4 regions of the Luteibacter pinisoli genome follow, and region 2 is predicted to be linked to each of the others. Evidence: riboswitches for the same ligand, from Rfam matches in the RefSeq annotation. Region 2 holds a riboswitch; each other region holds the start of a gene.

Region 1 (4,761 bases), 310 kb from region 2:
GGCGTCGCCGGCATGCAGGGCCAGCGTGGCAAGGAGTAACGCCGGCAGGCACCGGCGGAAAGCTGGCATGGCATCCCCAACGTTGCGCCGGCAAGCCCCCCGGTTTGCCCGGCGCGTTCGATCTTAACGTGGCGCCATCGCGCCACGCCCCCAAAACGCCATGAAGCCGCCCGCTGGCGGCCGCACGCGCCCCACAACCTGCCTCGACCCCTACGACGGAACCACCGATGACCCGCTTGCCCGGACTGGACACCCTGCGCGCCATCGCCATCGTGTGGGTGATGCTGTTCCACAGCTACCTTATCGGCGGCCTGGGTGAAAACTTTGGGTGGGTCGAGCACGCCGGGTGGATGGGCGTGGACCTGTTTTTCGTCCTTAGCGGGTTCCTGATCGGCTCGCAGGTGTTCGCCTCGCTGCGCGATACCGGCCGGCTCGACCTGAAAACGTTTTACCTGCGCCGGGCGTTCCGCATCCTGCCCGCGTTCTTCGTCGTGCTCGGGCTTTACCTCGCGTGGCCTGCGTGGCGCGAGACGCCGCTGATGCAGCCGGCGTGGCAGTTCCTCACCTTCACCTTCAACCTGTTGTTCGACGCGCCGCAGCGCTATGCCTTCTCCCACGCGTGGTCGCTGTGCGTGGAAGAGCATTTCTACCTGGTGTTCCCGCTGCTGGCGGTGGCCCTTGCGGGGCGGATGACGCCCCGGCGGTTTGGTGTGCTCTGCGTTGCGGTGGTCGCGGGGGGCATCGCCTTGCGCGCCGCCCTGTGGCAGCTGTACATCGGGCCCTGGGCCGGCACCGACGTGCCGGTGGGACCGGCTTATCTGGAATACCTTTACTACCCGACGTACTCGCGCCTGGATGGCCTGCTCGCCGGCGTCGCCCTGGCGGCGTGCTCGGTGTTCCGTCCGGGCTGGATGGCGCGCGTACAGGGGCGCGGCGGCGTCCTGCTCGGCGCCTCCGCGCTGCTGCTGGCCGGCTGCATCCTGTTGTTTGACGGCCATCGGCTGGACTTCTGGCCCAACGTGGCCGGCTATCCGCTGGTGGCGCTGGCGATGGCGGCCTTTGTCGCCGCCGGCGCGGGTGGCACGTGGCTGGCACGCCTGCGGATACCCGGCGCGGGCTGGATCGCCCGCACCTCGTACAGCCTCTACCTCAGCCACAAGGGCGCCTTCATGCTGACCGAGGCCGCGCTGGATGGCCGTCTTGATGGCTACCCGTGGCTGCGCTTCCTCGCCCACGCCGCGGTGGTGCTGGCCGTGGGTGCCGCGCTGCACTACACGGTGGAGCGCCCCGTCCTGCGCTGGTATGCGCGCCGTTCCGCTACACTACGGCCACCCAAGGTGATCCACGGCGTTCGCGCCACGGATTGAAACGGGAATCCGGTGACCCGCAGGCACTTCGCCTGCGCCATTCCGGAGCTGCCCCCGCAACGGTAGGTGAGTTGACGGGGCTGGCCAATGCCACTGTGCCGCGCGCGGCATGGGAAGGCGCCAGCCCTTGCAGGTGAACCCTGCGCTCACAAGCCCGGAGACCGGCCATGAGGTATCACCGGACAGGCGGAGGGCCCTGGTCGCGGGTGGCCCGACTCCGTTCGCCGTCGCTTGCACCTTGCTTTTCGCGTGTCCCTCGCCGTCATAGCCGCGCGGGTAGGCGCGGTCAGCAGGGAGTTCCATCGTGTCTTTTCGTCCGTCTCGCCTTGCGTGCGCCGTCGCGCTCGTTCTGTTCGCCCCCATCGCCGCCCACGCCGACGATGCCGCGTCCACTGACCTGGACAAGGTCGTCGTCACCGCCAGCCGCACCGAGCAGACGCTCAACCAGGTGCTCTCGGCCTCCACCGTGATTGACCGCGCCGACATCGAGCGCCTGCAGCCCTCGTCGCTGGCCGACCTGCTGCGCGCCACGCCGGGCGTGTCCATTGCCAACAACGGCGGCCCGGGCAAGGCCACCTCGGTCTTCATGCGCGGCACAGAGTCGGACCACGTGCTGGTGCTGGTCGACGGCGTGAAGATCGGCTCGGTCACCTCGGGCACCGCGGCGTTCCAGGACATCCCGGTGGACCAGATCGAGCGCATCGAAATCGTGCGCGGCCCGTACTCCAGCCTCTATGGCTCCGACGCGCTGGGCGGTGTCATCCAGATTTTCACCCGCCACCCGCAGGGCGCCTTCGTGCCCAACCTCTCGGTGGGTGTCGGCAGCTGGTCCACCCTGCGTGGTTCGGCCGGTTTCTCCGGCCGTGGCAGCAACGGCTGGTACTCGGTGGAAGCCAGCCATGACCAGACCCATGGCATCAATGCCTGCCGCGGCAAGCCCAGCCCGGGTGGTGGTGGCTGCTACACGTACGAGCCAGACGCCGATGGCTACCGCAACAACGCGCTGTCGCTGAAGGGCGGCTGGCGCTTCGACGAACAGTGGGATGCCGACGCCAGCGCCACGCGCACCGAAGGCCGCAACCACTACGACGGCACCAGCAGCAACTTCGCCGAATCGGCCACCCAGGCCCTCGGCGGCCGCCTGCGCTATCGCCCGTCGCAGGATGCCCTGCTCACGTTGAATGTCGGCCGCAGCGCGGACCTGTCCACCGACTACGAGAGCGGCGTGTACGCCGATACGTTCAACAGCCATCGCGACCTGGCGTCGCTGCAGGCGGACCTGGGCAAGGTCGGCGGCGCGTACGGCCTCACCACCCTGGGCTTCGACTGGCAGCGTGACCACGTGGTGGGCAACACCGATTACTTTGTCGACGCGCGCCGCAACCACGCCCTGTTCGCGCAGTGGCAGCAGGAGTTCGGCGACAGCTCCGTGCAGGGCAGCCTGCGCCGTGACGAGAACAGCCAGTTCGGTGGCAAGACCACGGGCAGCCTGCAATACGGCTACGCGCTGACCAACGACCTGCGCGTGACTGCCAGCTACGGCACCGCGTTCAAGGCACCGACCTTCAACGACCTGTATTACCCCGATTACGGCAACCCGGACCTGCAGCCGGAAACCTCGCGTAACTGGGAGATGGGCCTGCGCGGCACGCCGGGCTGGGGCCACTGGTCGGTGAATGCGTTCCAGAACCGCATCGATCACCTGATCGTGTTCGACTCGAGCCTGACTGGCCCGCTGTTCCCGTTTGGCGGTGCCAACAACATCGATCGCTCGCGCATCCGCGGCGTGGAGCTGGCCGGCGATACCACGCTGGGCGAATGGCGCCTCGGCGGCAACGCCACCTGGCTGTCGCCGGAAGACGACAGTGACGACGCCACCCACGGCAACCTGCTGCCGCGCCGTGCACGCCGCACCGCCAACGTCGATGTGGACCGCAGCTTCGGCGCCTTCAGCGTCGGCGCCAGCGTCTTCGGTTCGGGCTACCGCTATGACGACACCGCCAACCTGCACCGCCTGGGCGGTTACGCGCTGACCGACCTGCGCATGGCCTATGCCATCGACACCGCATGGAACGTCGAGCTCGCCGCCAGGAACATCTTCGACCGTCACTACGAGACCGCGCGTTACTTCAACCAGCCCGGCCGCAACTGGATGCTCACGTTCCGCTACCAGCCGCGTTCCTGATCCGCTTCCTGGAGGACACCCCGATGAAACCGCTCTCCCGTCCCGCCTTCGCGGCCATGGCCGCGTTGTTCGCCATCGTCATGATCGCCACCCGCTTCAATCACTTCGGCGACATGCTGCACCTGCCCGATGCCTCCATGGCGTTGTTCTTCCTGGGCGGCATCTACCTGCGCAAGCACCTGGCCTTCGTCGCCTTCGTGCTGCTGGCCGTGCTGGTGGACTGGTATTCCATCAGCTACGCGGGCGTGAGCGACTTCTGCATCACCGTGGCGTATTCCTTCATGCCGCTGGCGTACGCCGTGCTCTGGTACGGCGGCCGCCTGCTGGCGCCGCGCTTTGACGGATCGCTGCGGTCGCATGGCCTGGTGTTCCTCGGCATCGTAGTGTGCGCCACGCTGAGCTATGCCGTATCCAACGGCGCGTTCTACTGGCTGGGCGGGCGCTACACGGACCCGAACATGACCCAGTACGTGCAGCGCTTCATGCAGTGGGCGCCGCTGTTTGTCCGTGCCGCGGCGCTGTATGTGCTGGCGGCACAGGTGATCCATGCGGTGGTCGCGCGCTTCCTGCCGCGCGAGGGTGGCCGCGGCGCGGCGCACGTATGAGCGACAAGCCCGCGTGGGGCGAGATGGACGACGCCGCGCGCTATCGCGACCGCGCCCAGCGGAAAAAGGAACTGGTGGACCGGCGCATTGCCCGGGCCACCATCGACCGGGGCGTGCTGGTGGTGAACACCGGCAACGGCAAGGGCAAGAGCTCGTCCGGTTTCGGCATGCTGGCGCGCTCGCTGGGCCACGGCTTGCACTGTGGTGTCGTACAGTTCATCAAAGGCAGCTTCTCCACGGGCGAGGAGGCCTTCTTCCGCCAGTTTGAAGGCGATGGACTGGATTACCACGTGATGGGCGAGGGCTTTACCTGGGAAACCCAGGACCGTGAGCGCGATATCGCCGCCGCCACGGCGGCGTGGGCCGTCGCCGAGCGCATGCTCGGCGATGACGCGTACGACTACGTGCTGCTCGACGAACTCAACATCGCGCTGGTGAAGGGCTACATCCCGCTGGATCGTGTGATCAGCGTGCTACTGGCACGACCTGGGCGACAGCACGTGGCGATCACCGGCCGTGGCGCACCCGATGCACTGGTGGCCATCGCCGATACCGTGACCGAGATGCGCGTGGTGAAGCACGCCTTCCAGGCGGGGATCAAGGC
Region 2 (4,761 bases):
GCAACATTGCTCGCTCTGCGATCTTTCGAACAGAATCCGCCTGCGGATGATCAAGATCTCCGCGCGTCAGCGCGACGACGCTCGGTGCGAACGATGGTGTGCCGGACGTTAAATGAACAAGGCCCGCGACGTCCTCGGTCGAGGGAAACCGTTGCGCATCCTCGACATCAAATCCGATGGGCTGTCTGGAAGATGCGATCACACGAATATTTGGACCAGTGACTTGAGCGAGCCCATCCACGACGTGGATCGTTAGCCGGCGCGGCATCGCCGGGCGCTTGTTTGAGATCGTCGGTATGGACTGTAGCCATCGATCAAGTGCACCAGGTGACACGAAGAGAAAAACCGAAACCTCGTCTTCGAGCAAACCTAAGGCAGTGATCACCAAGTTCTTGCTAAGTGACAATCGCCAGACATCGCCTGCAATCAACGGATTAAGCGGCAAAGAAATATCGATGGTCCCGCCATTTAAGCGCACGCTCGCATCTAAGTTGACAGACGTCGCCTCGCGCATGAATGACGCAAGTTCAGCGTACTCAACCTCGGTGCCGGTGGCCGAGACGTGATCGTGCGCCTCCGCTACATCTTGCGACGCGGCTAACAATGATCTCAAGGATTCGAGCAACGCGTGCACTTTATCCGTTCTTCTCGGTGATGTGGTTGGTCCGAATTGTAATAATTTTGGATCCGGGATTCCCTTCTGGATCATCCTCGATCGTCACTCGGGCGTTCTCCTGTGCGCCTTCGTACCGGATCTCGACACCTTCGTCTGTACTGATCCTTGTTGTTCGCACGCTTTTTCGTATCGACTCGGGCATCGGGGCGAACTCCTGCCCCTGAATTCCCGCTTCTCCGAGCGCGTTCGATAGCGACTCGCGTACTCGTTGCCTACGCTCCGGGCTCCCTGGATCAACCACGACCGCTTCGACAAAGGACTCCGAATCGAACGCGTCGCGATCCTTGAAGTATTGAATGGCCCTCTCGTGGTATCGCTGACGGTCCTCGTCCTGAGGCTTATCGTCATCGGTCAACCCCAGAGTCCACTGTCTCAATACGTCGAATGTTCGCCTTGTTAGAACACTCGCGTCCTCTCTGAGCTCGACCCCGAGAAACGCTTTAAAAAAGTTCTTCAGATTGGGAGTCGTACCCTCATTTCTTTCTGCTGCGAGGACGTCCCAAGCAAACGTGTCAGACAGATCGATAAGTGCATGTCTTTGTACTGCGGCCTTGTCTTGTACTAATGCGTCCGCGTACTCACGCATATTCGCGACCGTGCCTGCCGCTCCAGCTCGGAGGTTGTAGGTCATCGCTCGCTGGTGATCCATCTTAAGGATAAAGACCAGCGGCGTATGACTCCCATCGACCTCCACGGTGGCGATCGCAATCACAACAACACCGGGAGCCATTTGTCTTCCGCGGTGGTGCTCACTGAAGGCCGCGGCAATATCTTTCGAGGCATCGATAAAGGATCGTTGGTGCTCGAGCATTTCCGAGCAGATACCTCGAAGCGTCTGCACGCGCCCGGAAAAAACGTACTGTGTACCCGACGCTGCCTGCTGTAACCGCTCTAGAAAAAACGATCGCTGCGATACGGATAGTTGGAGCGGCTCGTCAAGATAGCGAACGGTCTCCGCTTCATTTCCTGGCTCTAGCACATGAAATACGAGCTGCTGAATTTGGAGCGAATTGAGTTCAGCCGCGCTCAGCTGGCTAACTTTCCCTGCCATTCCTTCATCCCCTGTTTTTCGTTTCGCGGATATTACCTTTTTGGGCCAGGGCACGTTGAATTATTGAGTGGATTCATCTCATCTCTTAAGACCGGCCGGACGAGTCGTCTTATATGCATTTACGGCAAGCATTTAAGTTGACACGAACTCCTTACAGCCAGCCCGCTTCCACCGCCGTTGCGGGTATGGCCGGTCTCATTCGACACCTCAAACGGCCGCGCTTCTCGACCCGGATTGCCGGTCGCCTGATGTTTGATGCGGCCAATCTGTAATGCGACGGCCGTGCTTTCTGACCAATTCCATCAAGGGACAGCGACACGTATCTGGGGAGACACTACGGCGCTTTGCTTTCTCCATGGACACTCGCACGGTGTCGACGCGGGGGCGGGCAGGCCCCTGGGGCCGACATAAGCGGAGGGCCGCCCAACGCCACGATTTTTGCGACACGGAAGCTACGGCCCGGTCCGCAGGTCCGCGTCTGGCGGCCCCAGGGGCCTGCCCGCCCCCGCTCACGCAGCCTCCCGTCCAGCCTCTGCCACCGTTCTCGCCAGTTCACCGCTAGAATGCCCCCGTTCGGGTGTCCACCCGCCTTCATGGCGGTAAGGATGAAACGGGAAGCCGGTGCGCCGCTGAAGCGGCAAGGCCGGCACTGCCCCCGCAACGGTAAGCCCCAGGGGAACACCCCGTTCTAACCGGCCTCAGCCACTGCCCCGAACGGGGTGGGAAGGCGCCGGGAGAATCCGCCAACGCGGCAAGGGCGAGTCCGGAGACCGGCCCGAAACACCCCCTGCGCCAGCCATGGCCGCGGGGGTGGCCCTGTTTCGGACGATTCGCGGCGGGCGGATCCGGACAGCCTCGTGGCTTCCCGCCCGCGCGCCGTTCGTCTCATTCCCCCACGACCGTCCTCGGTTTCAAGACTTGCCGCACCGGCGGCACGAGGATGTTCCTGATGAAGAAGACCCTGCTCGCGACGGCCCTGCTGTCGTCCATCGCCCTGGCGCACGCCGCGGATGCCCCGGAAAACCTGCCCTCCGTGGTGGTGACCGCCAACCGCGCGGCCACCCCGCTGGACGAGGTGCTCGCCCCGGTCACCGTGATCACCCGCGAGGACATCGAGCGCCTGCAGCCGGTCAGCGTGCAGGACCTGCTCACCGGCCTGCCGGGCGTGGTGATGGCCAATGCCGGTGGCATCGGCCAGCAGACCTCCATGTTCATGCGCGGCACCAACTCCGCCCACACCCTGGTGCTGATCGACGGCGTGCGCGTGGGCACCGTCGGCGCGGGCATCCCGGCCTATGAGCAGATCCCGGTGGAGCAGATCGACCACATCGAAGTCGTCCGCGGCCCGCGTTCCACCCTGTACGGCTCGGACGCCATCGGCGGCGTCATCCAGATCTTCACCCGCCACGGCCAGGCTGGCGAAGCACCGACCCCGACGGTGTCGGTCACCGGCGGCAGCCACGGCTACACCGCAGGCCAGGTCGGCGTTTCCGGCGGCACCACGCACGGCTGGTATAACGCCAGCCTGGGCGGCCAGTACACCGGCGGCATCAATGCGTGCCGCGTCGGCGCGGGCACGGCCTTCAAGGGCTGCTTCACCGACGAACCGGACCACGACGCCTACCGCACCTACAACGGCGCGCTCTCGGGGGGCTACCGCTGGGACAACGGCACCGAGCTCACCGGCAGCTGGCTGCGCAGCAAGGGCACCATCGAGTACGACGGTGACTTCCAGAACCTCACCCGTCGCTCGCAGCAGGTGGCCGGCGGCAAGCTCAGCTTCGACGCCATGGCCGACTGGCGCATGTCGGTGAGCCTGGGCCAGAACCAGGATCGTGCCGACGATTACCTCAACGGCGCGAACAAGACCCTGGACTTCGTGAACTACGGCGTGGACAAGGCGCGCGTCGGCTACCTGTATTCCAAGCGCAACCAGGCCGCCTGGCAGAACGACATCACCCTGGCCCCGGGCCAGACCCTGAGCGCCGGCGTCGATTTCCAGCAGGAGAAGCTGGACAGCGCGACGGATTACCTCAAGGACACCCGCGATAACACCGGCGTGTTCGCGCTGTACCAGGGCGTGTTCGGCCCGCACGAGATCCAGCTCTCGGCGCGCCACGACCACAACACCCAGTTCGGCAACCACACCACCGGCTCGGCCGCGTACGGTTTCCGCTTCGACAACGGCATGCGGGTCACCGCGTCGTACGGCAGCGCCTTCCACGCGCCGACGTTCAACGATGAGTACTACCCGTACGGTTCGCCGGTGTCGCTCAAGCCCGAGACCTCGCGCACCGCCGAGATCGGCCTGAGCGGCCGCCCGGGCATCTGGAACTGGGCGGTGAACGCCTACCAGAGCAAGGTGGACGACCTGATCGGCTACGACGCGTCCTTCCTGCCGATCAACGTCAGCGAAGCACGCATCCGTGGCCTGGAAGGACAGCTGGGCGCCGACGTGGATGGCTGGCACGTGCGTACCTACCTGACCCTGCAGCAGCCGCTGAACCGCGATAGCGGTGACCAGCACGACAACCTGCTGGCCCGCCGCCCGCGTCGCACCGGCCGCGTGGACCTGGACAAGGACCTGGGCGCGTTCACCCTGGGTGGCTCGGTGTACGCCGCCGGCTACAGCTACGACGACGCGGCCAACAGCACCCGCCTGGGCGGATACACCACGGCCGACCTGCGCGCCACGTGGCACATCGACAGCGCCTGGAGCGTGCAGGGCCGCGTGGCCAACATCGCCGACAAGCGCTATGAGACGGCGGCGTATTACAACCAGCTGGGCCGCACCTATTACATGACGGTCCGTTTCTCGCCCGCTATGTAAGTACTGACCCAATCGGTTCGCACAGAAAGCCGGTTCGGACAGAAATACCTGTCCGAACAGGTTTCCCCTGCCTTTCGGCAGGGGCTGACGGACGGCACACGCGACGGAGGCCCCCCGCACGTCATAAAGTGCGCGGCGCGGGGGCGTTCCCGCTGTCACAGGATGTGTCGTGAATTTTTTTGCTCCGTTTATCCACCGGCCCAG
Region 3 (4,761 bases), 850 kb from region 2:
GCAGACGGGCACCCGCGGGTTGCTCGGCGTCACCGCGGGCTCGCACGCCAATGATCCGCTCGCCAGCGAGCTGACCTGGCGCGTGGGCGTGGCGGCCGGCGTGGATAGCGGCAAGCTGCTTGATCCGACCGTGCACGCGCACCTGGCGGGCCAGTCGTTCGACACGCGCGCGCCGGATGCGGGCCGCGGCTTCGTTCAGGTGAACGCAAGCGGCACCATGCGCCTCAGCCACAGCACGTACCTCTACGGCGGCCTCAATGCCGAACAGGGTTCGGGCCGCTCGGCGTACGGCGTGACGGCCGGTGTACGCGTCGCGTTCTGATGCGGTAGCGATGTAAAAGGTCGTGTGACACCAGAAGGGGCGGCCAGATGGCCGCCCCTTCTGCATGTTCAGGCCGGCTGCACGAGTCGTTCGCGTGCCGCCCGGGCCACGGCCACCATGCCGGTGAGTGCCTCGCCCACTTCCTTCCAGCCGCGGGTTTTCAGGCCACAGTCGGGATTCACCCAGAGTTGCTCGGGCGCGAGCACCTGGAGCGCCCTTGCCAGCAGGTCGGCCATTTCGGCTTGGGCCGGAACGCGCGGGGAATGGATGTCGTAGACGCCTGGGCCAATCCCGTTCGGATACTGGAAGCGGGTGAACGCCTCCAGCAGCTCCATGCGCGAGCGGCTGGTCTCGATCGAGATCACGTCGGCGTCCATGGCGGCGACGGCTTCGATGATGTCGTTGAACTCCGAGTAGCACATGTGGGTATGCACCTGCGTGGCATCGCTGGTGCCACCGGCGGTGATCCGGAAGGCTTCGACCGCCCAGTCAAGGTAAGCGTCCCAATCAGCACGGCGTAGCGGCAGGCCTTCGCGCAGGGCGGGTTCATCGATCTGGACGATGCCGATGCCAGCGCGTTCCAGGTCGTGCACTTCGTCGCGCAAGGCCAGCGCGATCTGCCGGCACACGTCGGCCCGGGGCAGGTCGTCGCGGACGAAGGACCACTGCAGCATCGTCACCGGGCCGGTGAGCATGCCTTTCATGGGCTTCGTGGTGAGTGACTGCGCATAGCTGGACCAGGCGACGGTCATGGCGGCTGGGCGGGCCACGTCGCCGTAAATGATCGGCGGCTTCACGCAGCGCGAGCCGTAGCTCTGTACCCAGCCATACTTCGTGAACGCATAGCCTTCGAGCTGTTCGCCGAAGTACTCGACCATGTCGTTGCGCTCGGGCTCGCCGTGGACCAGGACGTCGATGCCCGCGTCTTCCTGGAAGCGCACCGCGCGGCGCACTTCGTCGCGGAGCACGGTGTCATAGGCAATCTCGTCGAGCTTTCCGGCGCGGAAGGCGGCGCGTGCCGTGCGCAGTTCTAGGGTCTGGGGGAACGAGCCGATCGTGGTGGTCGGGAGGGGCGGCAAACCGAAGCGGTCGCGCTGCACGGCGGCGCGGTGGGCATACCCCGAACGCCGCTGGCTGAACTGCGGGGTGAGACCACGGGCGCGAGCGCGGACGGCGCTGCGCACGACCTCTGGCGAAGCGAGGCGCCGGGCGACGATGTCGTTCTGGCGAACGAGTGCGTTTGCTGCTTCGGCGCTGCCGGCCGCCGCATCCGCATAAAGACGCAGCTCGCCGATCTTCTGGCGGGCGAACGACAACCACTGGTTGAGCTCGCCGGGGAGCTGTTTCTCATCTGAGGCGTCGATGGGCACGTGCAGCAGCGAGCACGAGGGCGCGATCCACAGGCGATCGGATGGCACGCGTTCCGTTAGCGCTTCCAGTCGCGGCAGGATCGCTTCCGGATCGCTGAGCCACACGTTGCGACCATCGACAAGACCCGCCGACAGCACGCGTCCGTCCGGCAGGGCATCGAGGACCGCATGCAGTTGCGCGGATGCGCGGGCGAGGTCGACGTGCAGTCCGGCGACGGGGAGCGAAGCCGCAAGGCCCAGGTTGCCGTCGAGCGCGCCGAAGTAGGTGGCTAGCAGGATCTTCGCGGACGAGCGAGCGGCCAGGGCGTCGTACACGCGGCGGAACGCATCGCGGGTGCCGACATCGAGGTCGAGCGCGAGGGCGGGTTCGTCGACCTGGATCCATGCCGTGCCTTCGGCCGCAAGCGCATCGACCAGATCTAGCCACGCGGGCAGCAACGCGTCCAGCAGGCCGAGCGGGTGACTGCCGTCCACCGTCTTCGATAACAGCAGGAAGGTCACCGGGCCGAGCAGCACCGGCCGCGCCGCGTGGCCGGCCGCCACCGCCTCGCGGTATTCCGCCACCGCCTTTTCGGGGCGCGCGCGGAACAGCTGGCCGGCGTGGAGTTCAGGGACGAGGTAGTGGTAGTTCGTATCGAACCACTTGGTCATCTCCAGTGCGCGCAGGTCGAACGTACCGTCCTGGTGGCCGCGGGCCATGGCGAAATAGGCGGCCAGGGGCGCCCTGTCGTGCAGGTCGCGATAGCGCGCCGGGATGGCGTCCACCGCCACCGCGGCGTCGAGCACGTGGTCATACAGGGAGAAGTCGTTAACGGGCACGCTGTCGGCGCCGGCCTCGCGGGCGAGTTGCCAGTGGCGCTGGCGCAGCGAGGCGGCGGTGGCGAGAAGGTCGCTGGCGCTGGTCTCGCCCTTCCAGTGGCTTTCGAGCGCGCGCTTGAGTTCGCGGCGCCGGCCGATACGGGGGAAACCGAGATAGGTAACGTGTGGCATGGATGGATTCCTCTTTGGACAAAAGAGGAGGGAAGGGCGGCGCACGCGGACGGCCGCGCCCCAACGCGAAGGCACGCGCTGGCGGGCTGGGCCGTCATGCAGGCTGACCGTCGACCTTCGCCCCCGCGGGCGAACCGCCGCCCCGCGCAAGGCGGTACGGCAGGTCGGACGACGCCTGCGCAGGCATGACCCCGCGCGGGCATCGGCTGGTGGCAGGTCTTCGGGCTCGTGGATGTGGCACCCGCGGGTGCCGCCTTCACCGTCGCTTCCCGGGCCCCATGGCCCAGTGCTTGTGACGGATGTCGTCTCCACATACCGCTGCGGGGCAGCGCCGGACTCTCACCGGCTTCCCTCTTAGCTTTATCTCTCCATCCGAATAGAGAGATATCGACCACGGGCGACGGCGAAATTAGCCGTCCGGACGGCCAAAGTCAAATGCGCGAGGATGGGTGACCGGGATGCGAGGAAGGCGGGCGTGACGGAACGGCACATCGTATTGGCGACGGTGGGATCGCAGGGCGACCTGTTTCCATTCCTGGCCGTGGGCCGGGAGCTGGTGGCGCGCGGGCACCGGGTGACCGTGGGTGCCCACGCGATCCACCGCGATGCCGTCCTCGATGCGGGGCTGGATTTCGTCATGGCCAGCGGCATCGCGGAGCCGGAGGACAAGGCGGCATTCGCTGCACGCGCGTTCCATCCCTGGCGCGGGCCCAGGTTCGTCGTGAGGGATCTCGCAGCCGCCGATGTGGCGGCGAGCTACCACGCGCTGAAAACCTTCTGCTCGGCCGCCGATGCGGTCGTGACGACCACGCTGGCCTTTGCAGGGCAGATGCTTGGCGAGACGTTACCGGTGGCATGGCTGTCGGCCGTGCTGTCGCCGTCGGTGTTCCTCTCCCCATTCGACCCACCGGCCACCGGCATCGCGCCACTGGACGCGTGGCTCAGGGCGTCGCCAGGGCGTGGCCGGCTGCTGGTGCGCAGTGTCGAGGGGCTGACCCGGCCGTGGACGGCCCCGGTACGCGACTTCCGCCGGCAGCTTGGGCTCGCTCCCGTCGGCGCGGGCGGCGATCCGTTCCACCGCGGGCAGCATGGCCGCGACGGCGTGCTGGCGCTCTATTCGCCGGTGCTGGGAGGCCTGCCGCCTGATGCGCCCGCCAACACCGTGCTGACCGGGCAGTGCCGTTACCTCCCGGGCGCCGATGCGCTGGAACCATCGCTGCGTTCGTGGCTCGACGCAGGCGCACCACCGATCGTGTTCACCCTAGGCTCTGCTGCCGTGCACGCCGGCGCGGATTTCCTGCGTGAAAGCATCGCCGCGGCGCGCCAACTGGGGCGGCGTGCTGTTGTTCTCACGGGCTCCCCCGCGCTGCGCGAACGCCTTGCGTTGCAAGGCGACGATATCCTGGCCGTGGACTACGCCTCACATGGCGCGCTCTTCGCCCGAGCGGCCGCCGTTGTTCACCACGGCGGCATTGGCACAACCCACGAGGCCCTGCGTGCCGGGCGGCCATCCCTCGTGGTGCCACATGGTTTCGATCAGCCGGACAATGCGGCACGCGTGCGCCGGCTTGGTGCGGGCGACGTGCTGCCTGCGACACGGTACCGCGCCGATCGCGCGACAGCGAAGCTCGCGGTCCTGTTGGAAAGCAGCACGATCAGGTCACGCACCGGCGATGTCGCGCGCCAGCTCCACGAAGAGCATGGCGCGCGGGTTGCCGCGGATACCATCGAGGCGGCTATCGAACGCCGGCGGCCTTAGTCGAAACCAGCGCTCGCGCGCGGGGTATAGGCCTGCTCCAGCGCCTTGATCTCTTCGTCAGAAAGGTTGAGCTGCAGTGCGGCGACGGCATCGTCGAGATGGTGCGGCTTGGACGCACCGACGATCGGTGCCGTGATGCCCGCGCGCTGCGCCACCCATGCCAGCGCCACCTGTGCACGCGGCACGCCGCGATCTTCAGCGACCTTCTTCACGGCGGCGACGATCGCCCGGTCCGCGTCTTCGGTCGCGTTGTACAGCGTGCCGCCGAATACATCCTTCTCCTGCCGCGTGCTGCTCTCTTCCCAGTCACGCGTCAGGCG
Region 4 (4,761 bases), 270 kb from region 2:
ATCTTCACGGTAGTGCCGTGGCCGGCCTCGCTGTAAATCTTCACGTGGCCGCCGGACTGCTTCACGAAGCCGTAGACCATGGACAGGCCCAGGCCGGTGCCCTGGCCCTCCGGCTTGGTGGTGAAGAACGGTTCGAACACGTGCGCCAGCACATCCGGCGCAATGCCCGTGCCGGTGTCGGTCACCGCCAGCATCACGTACTGGCCCGGCTTCAGGTCACCGTGGGCCTTGGCATAGGCCTCATCGAGCTGGGTGTTGCCGGCCTCGATGGTGAGCTTGCCCTGGGCACCCATCGCGTCGCGCGCGTTGATGGCCAGGTTGAGCAGCGCGTTTTCCACGTTGCCCACGTCCACCAGGGTGTTCCACAGGCCGCCGGCGATGACGGTTTCCACCTCGATCGCCTCGCCCAGGGCGCGGCGCAGAAGGTCGTCCATCTCGCGCACGAAGCGGCCGATGTTCACCACCTTGGGGGCGAGCGGCTGGCGCCGGCCAAAGGCGAGCAGCTGGGCGGCCAGCTTTGAGCCGCGGGTGACGCCGGCCATCGCATTGGCCACGCGCCGCTCGGCGCGGGCGTTGCCGCGCACGTCGGTGGCCAGCAGCTGCAGGTTGCCGCTGATGACCTGCAAGAGGTTGTTGAAATCGTGGGCCACGCCGCCGGTGAGCTTGCCGATGGCGTCCATCTTCTGCGCCTGGCGCATCTGGTCCTGGGTGATGTCCATCGGGCCCTGGCCACCGGGGCTCATCCACGCCTTGTCGTCGCTGGCCGGGCGCCAGGTCGCCAGCACCACGCCCTCGCCGACCGCGGAGACACTCCATGTTTCCAGGGCGAGGCGCCAGAGCAGGCCGTCGATCGCCGTCAGTTCGAGGTCGCGCACGCCCCGGGCGCCGATCGTCGGCAGCAGGGACTCCAGGGTGGTGCGTCCGGCCGGATCCCACAGCGACAGGAACGCGGCCCCGCGCAGGCGGGCCCTGGCCCACGCATTCGCGTACAGCGTCTCGCCGGCGGGCGACAACGCCACCAAGCCGAAGGGCACCGCATCAAGCGATTGATTGAGCAGTGCATGGTCCTGCAACGCGAACGGAGATGGCATGGGACCGGGCTGCCCTGGGTGTCTGTATGGGATGGGGGCGGAATCTTATCGTCGGGCCATGGGGCCTTGGGTGTAGGGGATCTTCACATGCCCGCACGGCCGTTCAGGCAAGCCCCACGGGCGCGCGGATTGCAACTCATTGAGTTACCAAGTGCATTGGCACTTTACCCTATATCTTGTGTTGACCTGCCCTGCCCTCGCCTATATCGTGTGTCCCGTTGGTGTCCGAGGCGGCGCGACTGCCCGTCGGACTTAATAGGGAATCCGGTGTAAATCCGGAACTGCCCCGCAGCGGTAAGTGGAAACGATCCCGTTCAATGCACTGGCCCCCAAAGGCTGGGAAGCGACGGGTAGGCGAGGCGGCACGGCCGCAAACGTCCACGAAGTCCGAAGACCTGCCAGCAGCCGTGGCCCAAGCAGCCCGGTTTGTAGTGACGGCTTCCGCGGGGAAGCACGTCGCGGACCGAAGCCCCGTTGCGCGGCTTCGTCCCCGGCTTTCCCGTTGCGCCCCACTGCGTCGAGACCCGTGCGAGGGAGCGGGCGACTGGACCTAGGCCCTGGGGCACGCCAAGCATGACGACAATGGATTCCGCAGCGCGCGAGCGCACCGAGACGGCCGATGCGGCCGCCACCCCCTCCACCCGCACCACCGAGCAGGCCCCCGCGGCCGGCTACCGCGAGGATGCCCCGCCGGCCTTCGCGCTGACCCCGCCGCACAACCCCGGCCAGATGCGCGTGAAGAAGCGCAACGGCGGCCAGGAAACCGTGGACGTGAACAAGATCGTGCGCGCGGTGACGCGCAGCGCCGACGGCCTGTTCGCGGTAGACCCGATGCGCGTGGCGCTGAAGACCATCGGCGGCCTCTACGACGGCGCCACCACCCAGGAGCTCGACCAGCTCTCGATCCGCACCGCCGCGGCCCTCACCGCCGAAGAGCCGGAATACGGCCAGCTTGCCGCGCGCCTGCTCTCGGCCTTCGTCGACAAGGAAGTGAGCGGCCAGGACATCCAGTCGTTCTCGCAGTCGATCAACCTGGGCGTCGAGCTGGGCATCCTCAACGAGCGCCTGCGCGCGTTCGTGCAGGCCAACGCCCGCAAGCTCAACGATGCGATCGACCTGACCGCCTCGCGCCGCTTCGAATACTTCGGCCTGCGCACGGTGTATGACCGTTACCTGCTGCGCCACCCGACCAAGCGCCACGTCATCGAGACGCCTCAGTACTTCTTCATGCGCATCGCCTGCGCGCTCGGCGGCAACGATGTCGCGGAAACGCTTGAGCTGTACCGCATGCTCTCGTCGCTGGAATACCTGGCCAGCTCGCCCACCCTGTTCAACGCCGGCACGGCGCACGAACAGCTGTCGTCGTGCTTCCTGCTCGACTCGCCGCAGGACGACCTCGCGTCGATCTACGCGAAGTATGGCGACGTGGCCCAGCTCTCGAAATTCGCCGGCGGCATTGGCCTGGCCTACTCGCGGATCCGTTCGCGCGGCTCGCTGATCCGCGGCACCAACGGCCATTCGAACGGCCTGGTGCCCTGGCTGAAGACGCTGGACGCCTCGGTGGCCGCGGTGAACCAGGGCGGCAAGCGCAAGGGCGCGGCCTGCGTGTACCTGGAAAGCTGGCACGCCGACATCGAGGAATTCCTCGAGCTGCGCGAAAACACCGGCGACGACGCCCGCCGCACGCACAACCTCAACCTCGCCAACTGGGTGCCCGACCTGTTCATGCGTCGCGTGGAAACGGACGGCGACTGGTCGCTGTTCGATCCGAAGATCGTGCCGCACTTCGTCGACACCTGGGGCGAGACCTTCGAAGCCGCGTACGCGAAGGCCGAAGCCGACGGCATCGCCTCGAAGACGGTGAAGGCGCGCGAGCTCTACGCCCGCATGCTGCGTTCGCTCGCGCAGACCGGCAACGGCTGGATGACCTTCAAGGATCGTTCCAACGCCACCAGCAACCAGACGGCGCGCCCGGAGAACGTCATCCACCTGTCGAACCTGTGCACCGAGATCCTCGAGGTGACCAACGAAGGCGAGACGGCGGTGTGCAACCTCGGCTCGGTGAACCTCTCCCGCCACGTCGTGGACGGCGCGTTCGATTTCGACAAGCTCGCCACCACCGTGCGTACGGCCGTGCGCCAGCTCAACCGCGTCATCGACCTGAACTTCTACCCGATCGACACCGCGCGCACGGCGAACATGAAGTGGCGCCCGGTGGGCCTGGGCGTGATGGGCCTGCAGGATGTGTTCTTCAAGCTGCGCCTGCCGTTCGACTCGGCCGAAGCGCTGCAGCTCTCCACGCGCATTTCGGAAGAGATCTACTTCCACGCCCTGTCGCAGTCCAACGAGATCGCCGAGCGCGATGGCGCCCACCCGGGCTTCGACGAGAGCCGCGCTGCCAACGGCGAGCTCCAGTTCGATTACTGGCCGGCCGCCACGCCGACCGGCAAGGACGACCGCTGGGCCGAATTGCGCGAGAAGATCAAGGCGAAGGGCCTGCGCAACTCGCTGCTCATCGCCATCGCGCCGACCGCCACCATCGCGTCCATCGCCGGTTGCTACGAATGCATCGAGCCGCAGGTGTCCAACCTGTTCAAGCGCGAAACCCTCTCGGGTGACTTCCTCGTGGTGAACCGCTACCTCGTCGACGAGCTGAAGACCCTGGGCCTGTGGACCGCCGACGTCCGCGACCAGATCAAGCTGGCCGAAGGTTCCGTGCAGGGCATCACCTCGATTCCCGAGCAGCTGCGCGCGATCTACCGCACCGTGTGGGAGCTGCCGCAGAAGGCCCTGATCGACCTGGCCGCCGCGCGCGGCGCCTATATCGACCAGAGCCAGTCGCTGAACCTGTTCATGGAAAACCCGAACATCGGCCAGCTGTCGTCCATGTACATGTACGCATGGAAGTCCGGCGTCAAAACCACCTACTACCTGCGTTCGCGTCCGGCCACCCGTATTGCGAAGACCACCGTCACCGCGTCGGTCGCCGCACCGGTCGCACCGGTCGTCGATGCGCAGGACGAAGCCACGGCAGCAGTGTTCTGCTCGCTCGAAAATCCTGAATACTGCGAGGCCTGCCAGTAATGTCCGCCCATCCGATCACCCGCGACGCCCACCTCCTCGACCCGGGCTTCGAGCTGACGCTGCGTCCGATGCGTTACCCGAAGTTCTACGAGATGTACCGCGCTGCCATCCGCAATACGTGGACGGTGGAAGAGGTGGATTTCTCGCTGGACGTGACCGACCTGAAGTCGAAGATGTCCGACGCGGACCGGCACCTGATCCATCGCCTGGTGGCGTTCTTCGCCACCGGCGACACCATCGTGTCGAACAACCTGGTGCTTAACCTGTACCAGCACGTGAACTCGCCCGAAGCGCGCATGTACCTGTCGCGCCAGCTGTATGAGGAAGCGCTGCACGTGCAGTTCTACCTCACGCTGCTCGACACCTACATCCCGGATCCGAACGAGCGCAACAAGGCCTTCGCGGCGATCGAGAACATCCCCTCGATCCGCCAGAAGGGCGAGTTCTGCTTCAAGTGGATCGACTCCATCCAGGACGTCAACCGCCTGGAGACCCGCGAGCATCGCCGCCAGTTCCTGCTCAACCTGATCTGCTTCGCCGCATGCATCGAAGGCCTGTTCTTCTTCGCGGCCTTCGCCTACGTGTA

The links. A riboswitch is a leader RNA that binds a small molecule or an ion and turns the genes downstream of it on or off. The one in region 2 is predicted to bind cobalamin.
Region 1: another riboswitch for cobalamin. It lies ahead of btuB (TonB-dependent vitamin B12 receptor); the one in region 2 lies ahead of FIV34_RS20360 (TonB-dependent receptor domain-containing protein).
Region 3: another riboswitch for cobalamin. It lies ahead of metE (5-methyltetrahydropteroyltriglutamate--homocysteine S-methyltransferase); the one in region 2 lies ahead of FIV34_RS20360 (TonB-dependent receptor domain-containing protein).
Region 4: another riboswitch for cobalamin. It lies ahead of FIV34_RS19240 (ribonucleoside-diphosphate reductase subunit alpha); the one in region 2 lies ahead of FIV34_RS20360 (TonB-dependent receptor domain-containing protein).

Annotation. Positions count from the first base shown of each region.
Region 1 covers NZ_CP041046.1:4,187,854-4,192,614, reverse strand. Annotated here, with positions in the region: gene FIV34_RS19115 (GGDEF domain-containing protein) at 1-69, opposite strand, end outside; partial or broken gene FIV34_RS19110 (acyltransferase family protein) at 228-1,322, shown strand; cobalamin riboswitch at 1,319-1,551, shown strand; gene btuB (TonB-dependent vitamin B12 receptor) at 1,672-3,552, shown strand; gene FIV34_RS19100 (hypothetical protein) at 3,576-4,157, shown strand; gene cobO (cob(I)yrinic acid a,c-diamide adenosyltransferase) at 4,181-4,761, shown strand, end outside.
Region 2 covers NZ_CP041046.1:4,498,887-4,503,647, forward strand. Annotated here, with positions in the region: gene FIV34_RS20350 (hypothetical protein) at 1-709, opposite strand, end outside; gene FIV34_RS20355 (nucleoid-associated protein) at 636-1,727, opposite strand; cobalamin riboswitch at 2,286-2,520, shown strand; gene FIV34_RS20360 (TonB-dependent receptor domain-containing protein) at 2,677-4,557, shown strand; gene FIV34_RS20365 (efflux RND transporter permease subunit) at 4,727-4,761, shown strand, end outside.
Region 3 covers NZ_CP041046.1:739,084-743,844, forward strand. Annotated here, with positions in the region: gene FIV34_RS03265 (autotransporter-associated beta strand repeat-containing protein) at 1-322, shown strand, start outside; gene metE (5-methyltetrahydropteroyltriglutamate--homocysteine S-methyltransferase) at 391-2,682, opposite strand; cobalamin riboswitch at 2,877-3,092, opposite strand; gene FIV34_RS03275 (glycosyltransferase) at 3,158-4,441, shown strand; gene FIV34_RS03280 (aldo/keto reductase) at 4,438-4,761, opposite strand, start outside.
Region 4 covers NZ_CP041046.1:4,228,556-4,233,316, forward strand. Annotated here, with positions in the region: gene FIV34_RS19235 (response regulator) at 1-1,091, opposite strand, end outside; cobalamin riboswitch at 1,294-1,508, shown strand; gene FIV34_RS19240 (ribonucleoside-diphosphate reductase subunit alpha) at 1,674-4,175, shown strand; gene FIV34_RS19245 (ribonucleotide-diphosphate reductase subunit beta) at 4,175-4,761, shown strand, end outside.